4 regions of the Streptomyces sp. DG2A-72 genome follow, and region 4 is predicted to be linked to each of the others. Evidence: riboswitches for the same ligand, from Rfam matches in the RefSeq annotation. Region 4 holds a riboswitch; each other region holds the start of a gene.
The links. A riboswitch is a leader RNA that binds a small molecule or an ion and turns the genes downstream of it on or off. The one in region 4 is predicted to bind cyclic di-AMP.
Positions count from the first base shown of each region.

Region 1 (3,200 bases), 4.8 Mb from region 4:
TGGCCGCGGGCACACCGGGCAAGCGGTTCGCGCTGCCGGGCGCGCGCATGGTGATCCATCAGCCAGGGCTGCCCGAGCCGATCGAGGGACAGGCCACCGACCTCGCCATCCACGCCGAGGAGTTGATGCGGATCAGGGCCCGCCTGGAGGAGATGCTCGTACGGCACACCGGGCGCACGCGCGAGCAGGTGAGCGCGGACATCGAGCGGGACAAGATCCTCACCGCGCAGCAGGCCCTGACCTACGGGCTGGTGGACCGGATCATCCCGAGCCGCAGGTCCACCATGGCTCCGCCCACGGGGAGGTGACCGCCGGTGCTCCCACCCGAACTCCCGCCGCTGCCCGCTCTCACGCGCGCGGAGGGTGAGTTGATCGACCGTTACCTCGATGTGGTCGACCTGCTGGGCCGGATCAACCCGGCACACCACGGGGACACCTACCGCGGACTGCGCGCCGCCCAGGCGTTGGTGTCCAAGGCGACCGAGCTGCGCGACGCACTGGCGCTGATGCACCAGCGGGGCGAGACCGAGCTGCACGCCCCGACGCTCACGCGGGCGCTGCGCGTGCTGGACGGTGAGCGCCGGACGGCGCGCGTCATCGTGCCGCCGCGCTCCGACAGTTGACGCACAGTTGACGCACCCCGCCTCCGGTCCGGGGGGTTCGCCACCGCGGCGAGACGTCCGGAGCGGAGCTCAAACGGACCAAATGACGTACCCCTGTTCGGAGTAGATGTTTGTCGTTTTTTGGGATCGCCGGGGTTGCGCAACCCGCTTGCCTCCGGGGCGGATGAGAGGTTTTCGCGCTGGTCCGGGGGTCCGCGGGGCCCTCGGCATCCACCCGAACACAGGGGTGTCCACCCGAACGGGTGAGTGGTGAGTAACACCACAAATCCCCGATTCCATTGGGTTTTTCGCTCACCCGTGAGTGAAGATCCCTGTCTGACGACAAGCCCCCGCCACAGCGGCGGGGCGGTCCGGGCGGACGCCGAGTCCTGCCGCCGCCCGGATGACCGGTCGACAGAAGTGGATCGGCAGGAGTGGAGGACCCAAGCACGACGGGTCGCCGGAACGGTCACGCCATGACCGGGCCGAGCAGCCCTTGGGGTGAAGCCGCGTCAGCGGCCGGGCAACTTCGCCAGCCCGAATCCGACAGGTCATCCTTCACAGGCGGCTGACGAAGGGTTGCGCATGACTGCGCTCAATCGTGTCCCGTCGCTGATGGCCCGAGCCGGTACGGCCTCGGCCCTCACCCTGGCCGCCGTGGGCGGCTCCGTCGTGGCGCCGGGTCTCTCCTCGGAGGCCGCGGCCGCGACTCCGGCGACGAAGGCGCTCCAGGTCGCGGCTTCCAAGAAGGGCTCGCCGTACAAGTACGGCGCCACGGGGCCGCGCCGGTTCGACTGCTCGGGGCTGACGCTGTACTCGTACAAGAAGGCGGGCAAGAGCCTGCCGCGGACGGCGGCTCAGCAGTACAACAAGACCCGCCACATCTCCGCCAAGAGCCGCAAGGCCGGAGACCTGGTGTTCTTCCACTCGGGCTCGAACGTGTACCACGTCGGCATCTACGCCGGGAAGGGAAAGATCTGGCACTCCCCGAAGACCGGGGACGTCGTGAGGCTGCAGAAGATCTGGACCAAGAGCGTCTGGTACGGCCGCGTCAAGTGACCTGAGCGACGCGGTGGCGGCGCCCTGACGCGCCGCCACCGCGTCATCCCAGCGGTTCGAGAACGAGCACCACACCAAGGCCGTCACCGCGGCCGGCGGCGCCGCGATGTCCCTCAGCTGCGGGCAGTCGTGCAGCTCTTGAGGCAGGACCTCGAGCTCACGCACACCTACGAGCCCGCCCAGCTGCCCCGCTGCGGTGCACGCCCCGGTCGTCCGCCGGAGCGACGAGACCGCACCCGCCGCGGACGTCTTCCGGGCCCTGCCGCGCCCCGTTCGGGCGGGCCCGACACACGTGATCTCTAAGGGTCCTGCTGTACCGCCGTCGTCGTCACGGGCCGCGCCGGTACCGTCCACGGCAGTTGGACGGAGATCGTCTTGCCGCCCTCCCGGGTGGGCCGGATTCTCAGCTTGCCGCCGAACTCTGCAGTCAGCCAGCGGATGATCACAAGCCCGCGGCCGTTGTCCTGCTGGACGGCCGCGGGCAGACGTTTGGGAAACCGCGGATGGCTGTCGGTGACGCCGATGCGCAGCTGTTCGTCACGGTCGAGTTCGATGTCCACCGTGAAGGTGGGTGACTGCCCGAACGTGTGCTGTACGGCGTTGGTGGCGAGCTCGGAGACGATGAGGCGGATGGTGTCGGCCAGTTCCGTGTCAGCCGGCAGTCCCCATTCCGCCAGGGTGCCGACCACGTAGGTGCGGGCGGCGGAGACCGAGGCGGGATCGCTCGGCAGAGTGACGGATGCTTCCAGATGGTCTGCCATGGCGACGTCGTCCCTTTCCCACGGGACCGCAGTCCGACACGGAGCGGAGGGTTCGAGTACGGTCCCGGACTGGTGCTTCGTCGCCAGACTGCCATCACCGGGCCGGTCACGGGTGCGATCCACCAAGATATGCATATATCTGTCGCTCGAAGCGGTGAACTCTGCGACGGCAGACCGTATTTGGGCGGCCCGGAAGGAGTAAGGAGGAGCCCATGCAGCACGGTCCCGCGGTACGCCGCCGAAAACTGGGCGCCGAATTGCGCACGCTGCGCACCGGCGCCGGGCTCACGAGCGGCGAGGCGGCCCGGCTCGTGGGCTGGCACCAGTCCAAGGTGAGCCGCATCGAGACCGGCGCGAGCGGGGTGAAACCGGCCGATGTGCGGTTACTCCTGGACGCCTACGGAGTGGCGGATCCTCAACTGCGGGAGTTACTCCTGGTGTTGGCGGGACAGGACGACAGTGCCGGGCGGCACCACTGGTGGCATGCGTATCGGGGCGTGCTGCCGCCGACGTACCGGGATTTCATCAGCCTGGAATCCCAGGCCAGCGCGATGCGCACGCTGGAGACCTCCGTCGTTCCGGGGCTGTTGCAGACGCCGGAGTACGCGCGGGCGGTGACCCGGGCCGCGGTGGGCGGACTGGACGAGGACGCCGGGGACCGGCTGGATGCGCTGGTGGAAGTGCGCCTGGCCAGGCAGGACGTGCTGCGCTCGCGGCCGCCCCTGGTGCTGAGCGCGGTGCTCGACGAGGCGGTGCTGCACCGGGAGATCGGCGGGCC
Region 1 is NZ_JASTLC010000001.1:1,290,588-1,293,787, forward strand. It holds gene QQY66_RS06195 (ATP-dependent Clp protease proteolytic subunit) at 1-308, shown strand, start outside; gene QQY66_RS06200 (hypothetical protein) at 315-623, shown strand; cyclic di-AMP (ydaO/yuaA leader) riboswitch at 983-1,184, shown strand; gene QQY66_RS06205 (C40 family peptidase) at 1,188-1,661, shown strand; gene QQY66_RS06210 (ATP-binding protein) at 1,961-2,422, opposite strand; gene QQY66_RS06215 (helix-turn-helix transcriptional regulator) at 2,635-3,200, shown strand, end outside.
Region 1: another riboswitch for cyclic di-AMP. It lies ahead of QQY66_RS06205 (C40 family peptidase); the one in region 4 lies ahead of QQY66_RS29050 (transglycosylase SLT domain-containing protein).

Region 2 (3,200 bases), 1.9 Mb from region 4:
TGCGCGTTCGGGCCGCCCAGGTAGCGGAAGAGCGGGAGGTCGCTGGCCTCGGAGGCGGCGTGGGCGACGGCGAGGGAGACGCCGAGGATGGCGTTGGCGCCGAGCGAGCCCTTGTTGTCGGTGGCGTCCAGGTCGAACATCGCCTGGTCGATCAGGCGCTGCTCGGTGGCGTCGTAGCCGACCAGCTCCGGGCCGATCTGCTCGATGACGGCGAGGACGGCCTTCTCGACACCCTTGCCCTGGTAGCGGTTGGGGTCGCCGTCACGCAGCTCGATGGCCTCGAAGGCGCCGGTGGACGCACCGGAGGGAACGGCGGCACGACCCGTGCTGCCGTCGTCGAGGCCGACCTCGACCTCGACCGTGGGGTTGCCTCGGGAGTCCAGGATTTCCCGGGCTACGACGACGTCGATGGACGGCACGAGCATCTCCTTCGTGGATGTGACGCGGTTTAGCAGGACCGCAGCGGCTCTGCGAGATGAGCCTAACCGGCTCCGGGCGATCAGCCACCGGGTCACCCACCCGATGGACAGAACCGAGAGTAAATTGTTTCTGAACGGAACAAAAAGTGGGGCGGACGTGGGGCAGAAAAAAGCCCCGTCCCGGTGCGTACGGGGGAATGACGCACCGGGGCGGGGAGCCGAAGGCTGGATATCACTTCAGGTGCAGCTGCTGACCCGGGTAGATGAGGTCGGCGTCCGCGACGATGTCCTTGTTCAGCTGGAACACCTTGTGCCAGCCGCCCTTGACGCCGTGCTCCTCGGCGATGGTGCTGAGGGTGTCGCCCTTGACGACCTTGTACTCGCCGTCACCCTTCTTGACCTTCTTGCCGGTCGGGGTGGTGACGGTCTTCTTGGTGCTCTGCTCAGGCGCGGGGCGCTCGGCGGAGCGGGAGGCCGACTGCTGCTCGCTGGAGCGCGTGGTGGTCTCGTTGCTCTGGTTCTGCGAGGAACCGCTCGACGAGGAGCCGTTGTACGAGGCGCCCGACAGGCCGGTGCCGCAGTTCGGCCAGGCACCCTTGCCCTGGCCCGCGAGGACCTTCTCGGCTATCTCGATCTGCTGGGCCTTGGAGGCCTGGTCGGCGGTGGCGGCGTACTGCGTGCCGCCGTACGCCGCCCAGGTGGAGGCGGAGAACTGCAGACCGCCGTAGTAGCCGTTGCCGGTGTTGATGGACCAGTTGCCGCCGGACTCGCACTGGGCGACGGTGTCCCACTCGGAGGCGGTGGCGGCGGAGGCGTTGCCGGCCACCATCAGCGGGGCGGCGACGGCGGCACCGGTGACACCGGCGATGGCGATGGCGCGAGTGGCCTTGGACGGGCGGCGGTGCTTGCCCTTGCCGGAAAACAGCATGCTTGGATCCCCTCACCGACGCCTGCGAGGTGAGCTGTCGGGTTCGGGCCGGTTGAGTTGCCCGGCCATGTCTCGTACGAGGCTTTCGTCCCGTACGGGGCACGGCTTCACCCCAAGCCGCTCGGTCAACTGACCGGCGCGGCGCTTACCTTGGGTCCCCCGCTCCTGCCTACGGCGCTGTTAAGCGACGACTGTTCCCGTGCGGCCACTGGCAGGATTCGGCGTTGTGGCAGCCGGGGCTCGTGTTGACGAGCGGTGATGACCGTAGACACGCGATCCGTGGAATTTCAAAGACGATCAGGGCTTCTGAGACTCATCCCACACTTTCACTAAACCGGACATTCGGCGCGAAGCGGTGCGTCAACTACCGTTGGTTTTCGCCCGTTTCGACACCGACTCCGAGGGTCTGACCGGGGATGATGAGGTCCGGGTCGGCACCGATGGTTCCCTTGTTCTCGGCGTAGAGCGCGCGCCATCCGCCGTTCAGCTCAAGGGAGTCGGCGATGGTGGTGAGAGTGTCCCCGGTGCGGACGCTGTAGGAGGCGTGACGGCCGGAGGTGTCGGCACGTCCCTCACTCTCGGCCTCGTCCGCGCTGGCGCCCCGATGCTTGCCGGTCCCGGTGCCGGTGTCCGTAAGGTACGAAGAGCCGCCGCTCTGGACGGACTTGTCCGTATCATCACCCTCGGTCGAACCCGTGGAGGAGCTGGCGGAATCCCGTGAGGCACTCGGGCTAGATTCGGCGGATGTGTCTGACTTGGCCGAGTTGTCCGCCGCATCCGACGGCTCATCCGACGGCTCGTCAGACGGAGACGGAGAGGACGGCGAAGGGGAGGACGAGGAAGGGGAGGGCGAGGTGGACGACTCCGAAGATGAGGATGACTCAGGCGAGTCGGACAAACCGGATGAGTCGGAGGAAGTGTCGGGCGAGGTGGACGGTTCGGCCGATGCCTCGCCCGCCAGGCCCGTGTCGACGTTCGCCGAGCGGGAGTCCTCACCCAGACCGTGGAGCAGTCCGCATGCGGGCCACGCGCCGGCGCCCTGGTCCGCGAGGATCTTCTCGGCGACGGCTATCTGCTGGGAACGGCTGGCCTGGTCGGCGCTCGGGGCGTAGTCGAGGCCGCCGTACTGCTCCCAGTCCTCCTGGGCCAACTGCAGGCCGCCGAAGAACCCGTTGCCGCTGTTGGCGCTCCAGGCGCCGCCGCTCTCGCACTCCGCGACCTTGTCCCAGGTGCTGCCGTCGGCCGCGCTCGCGCCGCTCGCACCGAGGAGGGGGATGGCGATGGCGGAGCCGGTCACTCCGGCCGCGACGAGCAGGGCCGGGGCCTGACGGGGGCGACGGTGACGACCGTTCCCGGAGAGCATGCGGGGGCCTTTCGCGAGACAGCAGGGACCGGCGCGGCGGGTGAGGCTGGGGGGCCGCGCTGATCCGTGAACGTATAGGCAGCCCTTCACTTGTCACAAGTTAATGCCGCGTAGATCACGTGAAGATCACAGACTTGAGGTTCTGTCGCCTTTGGCTGCTTTCGAAGAGATGCGCCCCGTGATCTCAAACGGCGGGACAAGCGGCTCACGCTGGACCGGTGTGCCCCCACCACGGAGGTTCAGATGGTTCACGAGGACAGGCCAAAATCCTTTTGTGAACCATGTGTTCTCCCTGTCCTTGGCGAGCGCCCACGGCCCGTACCGCTCGGGAAGCTGGTCCCAAAGGCAGCCGCTGCGCAACCGATGGAGGACCCCGTTCACTTGAGTCCGGATGTCCACGGAGCCGCGCGCAAACTGACGATGCCGGAAGTAGGTTGCCATCAGCTCCTCGACAGCCGGCCACTCCGACTCCAGTACTTCACTGGGAACC
Region 2 is NZ_JASTLC010000001.1:4,135,022-4,138,221, forward strand. It holds gene eno (phosphopyruvate hydratase) at 1-425, opposite strand, end outside; gene QQY66_RS19450 (transglycosylase family protein) at 652-1,347, opposite strand; cyclic di-AMP (ydaO/yuaA leader) riboswitch at 1,352-1,534, opposite strand; gene QQY66_RS19455 (transglycosylase family protein) at 1,712-2,710, opposite strand; gene QQY66_RS19460 (transposase) at 2,837-3,200, opposite strand, start outside.
Region 2: another riboswitch for cyclic di-AMP. It lies ahead of QQY66_RS19450 (transglycosylase family protein); the one in region 4 lies ahead of QQY66_RS29050 (transglycosylase SLT domain-containing protein).

Region 3 (3,200 bases), 210 kb from region 4:
GGAGGGGAGAGGGGCGGGGCATGGGCCCGATGGTAGGGAGCGGCACGCGCCCTGAGAGCGGGGCACGCGCGCGTGCGTACGGAAACCCCCTGTGCCGCGTCCCTGTCCCCTCAGGCCGGCCGTACCACGCTGTGGATCGACGACTCACCGTCGTAGTAGATCGACTCCTCGCGCACATAGGCCCCCGGCTTCGGTGCGTGGATCATCATGCCGTTGCCGATGTAGATGCCGACGTGGCTGATGTCGTCGTAGAAGAAGACCAGGTCGCCGGGTTGGGCGGCGGAGAGGGAGACGGTCGTGCCGGCGTTCACCTGGTCCCAGGTGGTGCGCGGGAGGGAGATGCCGGCGGCGTTCCAGGCGGCCTGGGTGAGGCCGGAGCAGTCGTAGGAGCCGGGGCCGGTGGCGCCCCAGACGTACGGCTTGCCGATCGTGGAGCGGGCGAAGGCGAGGACCTTCTCGGCCTTGGCGGCGTACGAGGAGTCGGCCACGGAGGTGTCGGAGGACTCCGACGTGCCGGTGCCGCTCTCCTGCTGCTGTTGCGCCGCCTCCTGGGCCGCCGCCTCCGCCGCGGCCTGCTGCCTGGCGAGTTCCGCGGCCTTGCGCTCGGCCTCTTGCTGCTTCTGCCGCTCGATCTGCGCGAGCCGCGCCTTCTCCTCGGCGGTCAGCTTCGACAGCAGCTCGCGCGCGTCGGCCAGCTTCTGCTGGACGGTCGTCTTGGCGGTCTTCAGGTCGCCCTGCGACTCGGTGAGCGTCTCGAGGCTCGCGGTGGCTTCCCGGCGCTTCTCCATCGTCGCGGACTGCTGCGTGACGAAGTCGTCGACCGCCTCCTTCTGACGGCCGGTCATCCGGCTCATCAGCTGGGTCTGGTCGAAGTAGTCCTGCGGGGTGTCCGCGAGCAGGAAGGTCGCCGTGTCGGGGGCGGAGGCGCCGGTGCGGTACTGGGCGGAGGCGAAGGAACCCAGTTCCTCGCGCGCCTCGTTGAGTTTCTGTGTGCGCTGCGCGACGTCGTCGAGGAGGGTGTCGACGCGCTTGCGCTGCTTGGTGGTCTTCTCTTTCGCCGAGTTGTACTTCTCGGTCGCCGACTCGGCCTGGCGGTAGAGGTCGCCGACCTTCTTCTCGACCTCTTCGAGACTCGGCTTGTCGTCGGCCGCGGGAGCGGCGTTGGCCGACTGGGACAGCAGGGCCACGGAGGTGAGGGCCGCCGTGGCGAGGGCGGGGGTCCGTATGCCTGCGACGCGCGAACCCGAAGGACGCGACTTGCGGTGCGACGCCAAGGGAGGCGACTCCTTCCATCTTCCGCCTACCGAGTTAGCTGTCGGGTTCGGGCGGGTGGTTCGGAAGGGTTGCCCTACGACCGCTTCCCGAGGGAAGTCCGGTCGATTCACCCCAAGTTCGGTGGGTCCCCGGCTCCGGTCCGCCCCGTGGGCGCGCCGGACTCGGCGGAGGCCGTACGGCCCGGCGACGTTCGCCGGTAGGGGTCGTGCGGCCTGGAGGAACGCTAGCCAACTCGTGTGGCCCCTGTGAAGGTTGATGGGCGATATGCCCGATACATTTTCGTGACCTTAGCCCAGGGCATCGCTCCCCGTGGTCAATATGGAGGGATCTGCGGCGAGTTGTTCGTATTTTGTCCGGAGTGGCCTCGTCCGCCCGCTTCGGGGCGGTAGCTTCCAGCCAGCCACGGTCGGGAGCCGTGGCGGCTGAGAGGGGGTACGGCCATGAGGAAACGCACCGCACTCGTCATCGCCACAGGAGTCGCACTCACCGCCACCGCGGGCATCGCACCCGCGAGCGCAGGCGCCGGACAGGACGGCCGCACGGGCGGCAAACCCGTCGTCCGCGTGATCGCGAAGGGCCTCGACAATCCACGCCAGCTGTCGTACGACCACGGGCGCCTGTACGTCGCCGAGGCGGGCCGCGGCGGCAAGAAATGCATCGGGGAGGGGCCGGAGGGCGAGACCTGCATCGGTCTCTCGTCGGCCGTCACCAAGATCTACTGGAACGGGGGTGCATGGAAGCACTACAGGGTGGTGCAGGGACTGCCCTCGGCCGCCGCCCCGGACGGAGGCTTCGCGACCGGCGTCGACGGGGTCTCCGCGCGGCACGGCAAGGTCTGGGGCGTGGAGACCTTCGCCCCGCCGGAGGCCGGAGTGCCCACGACCCCGCCCTGGAACAAGCTCGGCAAGCTGCTGAAGATCACCCACGGCAAGGCGAAGATCGCCGCGGACATCGCTGCCGTGGAGCTGAAGCACAATCCGCACAAGGCATCCGTGGAGTCCAACCCGTACGCCGTCCTCGCGCTCCCCGACGGCCGCAAGATCGTCGCGGACGCCGCAGGCAACGACCTGATCGAGGTCTCGCCGTCAGGCCGGGCCCGCCCCTTCACCGTCTTCCCGGACCACGACAAGAACCAGTCCGTCCCCACCTCCCTGGCGCTCGGCCCCGACGGAAAGCTCTACGTCGGCGAGCTCAACGGTGAGACCGAGAAGCCCACCGCGCGCGTGTGGCAGGTCGACCCCTGGACCGGCAAGATCCTCGGCTGGAAGTCCGGCTTCGGCTCGATCACCGGCCTCGCCGTCAACGACAAGGGCGACCTGTACGTCAGCCAGCTCTTCGCGGGCGTCGTCACCAAGGTCTCCCACGGCAAGCGGACGAACGTGAAGGTGCCGTTCCCGGCGGGCGTGGCCGTCGACCCGTACGACGGCAAGGTCTATGTCTCGGCCTGGTCCGTCGCCGACCGGGACGGAACAGATCTGGGGCAGGGGAAGACGCCGGGCGGCCAGGTCTGGAAGATCCTCGGCTTCTGAGCCGGCCGGAACTTCGCGGACCCGGAACTTCGCGAACTCTGAGACCCTTGGGGCTTTGGAAATCGGCGATGTTCTCAGGGCGGCGGCGGGCTGTCAGTGGGGCGCCCTAAACTCGGAGAGCGATGAGCAGCCTCTTTGACGACAGCTTCCTGGCGAACCTCCAGGCCCCTCGGGCCCATGCGGAGGAACCCCCGCCGCCGCCCGAGGACGATCATGTGCCGGAGCCGATTCCGGATGATCTGTTCGGCGGGAAGTTCGACGCGCCGCCGGACCGGGACGCGTACTACCGGGACGGCGCGCACCGCCCGGCGGTGGACCCGGCCGCGCTCCTGGACGGGCTGAACGAGAACCAGCGAGCGGCCGTCGTCCACTCCGGCTCCCCGCTGCTCATCGTGG
Region 3 is NZ_JASTLC010000001.1:6,290,523-6,293,722, forward strand. It holds partial or broken gene QQY66_RS30040 (tellurite resistance/C4-dicarboxylate transporter family protein) at 1-22, opposite strand, end outside; gene QQY66_RS30045 (C40 family peptidase) at 111-1,274, opposite strand; cyclic di-AMP (ydaO/yuaA leader) riboswitch at 1,282-1,452, opposite strand; gene QQY66_RS30050 (ScyD/ScyE family protein) at 1,716-2,804, shown strand; gene pcrA (DNA helicase PcrA) at 2,927-3,200, shown strand, end outside.
Region 3: another riboswitch for cyclic di-AMP. It lies ahead of QQY66_RS30045 (C40 family peptidase); the one in region 4 lies ahead of QQY66_RS29050 (transglycosylase SLT domain-containing protein).

Region 4 (3,200 bases):
ACGCGCGGTCGGTGTGCTTCGAGTTCGCGGTGGCCGAGGAGACGTGGGTACTGGGGCGGGCGCGGGTGGGGCTGCGGGTGACCGCGGAGGCGCCGCGGGGGCAGGTCGTGGCGAGGGTATGTGACATGGCGCCGGACGGCTCGTCGACCCTGGTCACGCGCGGAGCGCTGAACCTCTCGGCACGACAGGGCCGCGACCGAACCGTGCCGTGGGTGCCGGGCACCACCGAAGAGGTGACCATCGAGCTGAATGCCATCGGCCACGCCTTCCCGCCCGGCCACCGCATCCGGCTCGCCGTCTCCTCCGCGTACTGGCCGTGGATCTGGCCACAGCCCGACTCGGCGGCGGGCTTCACCCTGGACCCGGCGGGCAGCTTCCTCGAACTGCCCGTACGAAAGCGGGAATTTGACCGAAATATCCGTTTCGAGGAGCCCGAGCAGGCCGAGCCGCTGGGCGTCAACTTCCCCGCCACGCTCGACGAGCCGCACCCCGAGCGCCTGGTGGTGCGGGACGTCGCGCGGGGCGCGTGGCGCCTTGAGGTCGACCCGCGGTACGGCGGCACACGCGTGTACCCCGACGGACTGGAGTGCACCGAGGACGCGCTGGAGACGTACACGATCGACGAGACGGACCCACTGTCGGCCCGCGCCCGCTCCGACTGGTCGATCCGGCTGCACCGCCCGGAACAGGGCTGGAACACCACGGTCCGCAGCCGCTCGGAGATCGGCTGTGACGGGGACCACTTCACCGCCTCCGACGAGGTGATCTGCACGGAGGGCGACCAAGTCATCTTCCATCGGACCTGGGAGAAGCGCATCCCGCGAACGGCCGGTCGATAAAACCCTCTTGGCCCGATTGCCCGTTTTGCCATTCTTTCGAACGCACGTGACTTGACTCACGTCCCGGCCTGCACAGAAAACACACAGGCATCCGCCGATCCGCCTTCCGCCATGGCCAGTTGAGCTTGGCAACCGCAAAGGATCAAGCAGCACATTCGCCCCACACCAAGGTCAATAGGTGCGATGTGTGAATCCGATGCTTGTTTCGGACATGTGCTCTCGCATACGTTCCCGGCCTGTCGGGCGGACGCCGAATCCTGCCGCCGCCCGAGCGACCCATTGACCAACTCACCGCACGGCAGGAGCGGGGGACCCAGGTAAGCCGCCGGACCGGACGCCGCGCCGGGACGGCTCGGGGTGAAGCCATGTCCGTCAGGGTGTGGCCGGGCACCTCCCAGCCCGAACCCGACAGCTCACCTCGCAGGCGCCGGAGAGGAACTTCGCCATGGCTGCAGCCGGTAAGCACCGTCGTACCAGAACCGCTCGCATCACCCGCGCCGTCGCCGTCGCCGGCACCGGCGTCGCCGTCCTCGCGCTGCCGGTCATCGGCGCGACCAGCGCCTCGGCGGCCACCCCGACCGTCGCCACCGCCACCTCGCTGGGCTACGCCGACACCCTCGACGGCTGGATCCGGGCGTCCCTCCAGGTGATGGCGCAGAACGGCATCCCCGGGTCGTACGACGGCATCTACCGCAACATCATGCGGGAGTCCTCGGGCAACCCGGCCGCCATCAACAACTGGGACTCCAACGCCGCCGCGGGCACCCCGTCGAAGGGCCTCCTCCAGGTCATCGACCCGACCTTCGAGGCGTACCACGTGGCCGGCACCGCGTTCAACCCGTACGACCCGGTCGCGAACATCACCGCCGCCTGCAACTACGCGTTCCAGCGGTACGGCTCGATCGACAACGTCTTCGGCGCGTACTGAGAACTACCCCGTCGGGTAGAGACGTTCGAGGACGACGGCGATGCCGTCGTCCTCGTTCGAGAGGGTGATCTCGTCGGCCACCGCCTTGAGTTCGGGATGGGCGTTGGCCATGGCGACGCCGTGCGCCGCCCAGTCGAACATGGGGATGTCGTTGGGCATGTCCCCGAAGGCGACGGTCTGCCCAGGTCCCAGTCCCAGATGCTCGGCGGCCAGCGCGAGCCCGGTCGCCTTGGTCACCCCGCATGGCTGGAGTTCGACGGTCCCGGGCCCCGACATGGTGACCGTCGCGAGTGAACCCACCACGGCGCGCGCCGTCGCCGCCAACTCGTCGTCGGACAGGGCAGGATGACGCAGCAGCACCTTGCTGATGGGCGCGCACCACAGGTCGTCGCGGCGCCCCACGCGTACGGCGGGCAGGGTCGGGTGGGGCATCAGGTACCCCGGTTCGATGAGTGTGAGCCCGTCGACGCCATCCTGGTCGACGGCGGCGTACACCTGCCCGATCTCCGCCTCGATCTTGCCGAGCGCGGTCTCGGCCAGCTCCCGGTCCAGCGTGACGGACCACAGCAGACGGTCCGCGCCGGCGTCGTACACCTGCGCGCCCTGTCCGCACACCGCGAGCCCCCCGCAGCCGAGGATGTCGAGCAACGGCCGCACCCTCGGGGCCGGCCGCCCCGTCACCACCAAGTGCCGGGCGCCGAACGCCGTCACCTGCGCAAGCGCGGCGAGCGACCGGTCGGAGAGCGTGTCGTCGCCCCGGAGCAGGGTGCCGTCCAGGTCAGTGGCGATGAGTGAATATGCGATGGGTGCGGCCATGATCAGAGAATACGGACAGAAAGCCCCACCGACTCGACGCGAACAGGACGCCTCCTACGGCGACTTGGGCCGGAGCGCCCCCGTTTCACTCCCTCGGGACGCCCCTGGACCGGCTGACACCGTGACGCCGTGACGTCTCCTTCCCGAAGGCACCTCCAGCAGGCCACCGCCGCCGTCCGGAACGGCTTCGGTGACGTCGCTGACCTGCGGCTGCCGCAGCAGGCCTCGCCCCCGTAACGTGTGCCGCGACCACATGACACACCTGGCATACGGACCGCACGAGAGCGAGGCAGCACCCATGCCCCCCTTCGATGTCCCCGAGGGCGACCCCTTCGGCCCGCACAACCTTCCGTACGGTGTCTTCTCCCCCGCCGTTACCACGGAGCGGAGGGTCGGGGTCCGGCTCGGCGACCACGTCCTCGACGCGGGCGCGGCGGCGCACGCGCTCGGCTCCCCGTACGCCCCCCTGCTCGCCCGGCCCACCCTCAACCCGCTGCTCGCCGCGGGCCGCACCACCTGGTCGGACGTACGGCGCGCGCTGACGGCGTGGCTGACGGTGCCGTCCCACCGGGAGACCGTCGAGCCGATGTTCCACCCCCTGTCCTCGGTGACCCTGC
Region 4 is NZ_JASTLC010000001.1:6,081,353-6,084,552, reverse strand. It holds gene QQY66_RS29055 (CocE/NonD family hydrolase) at 1-839, shown strand, start outside; cyclic di-AMP (ydaO/yuaA leader) riboswitch at 1,119-1,281, shown strand; gene QQY66_RS29050 (transglycosylase SLT domain-containing protein) at 1,285-1,767, shown strand; gene QQY66_RS29045 (HAD family hydrolase) at 1,771-2,583, opposite strand; gene fahA (fumarylacetoacetase) at 2,882-3,200, shown strand, end outside.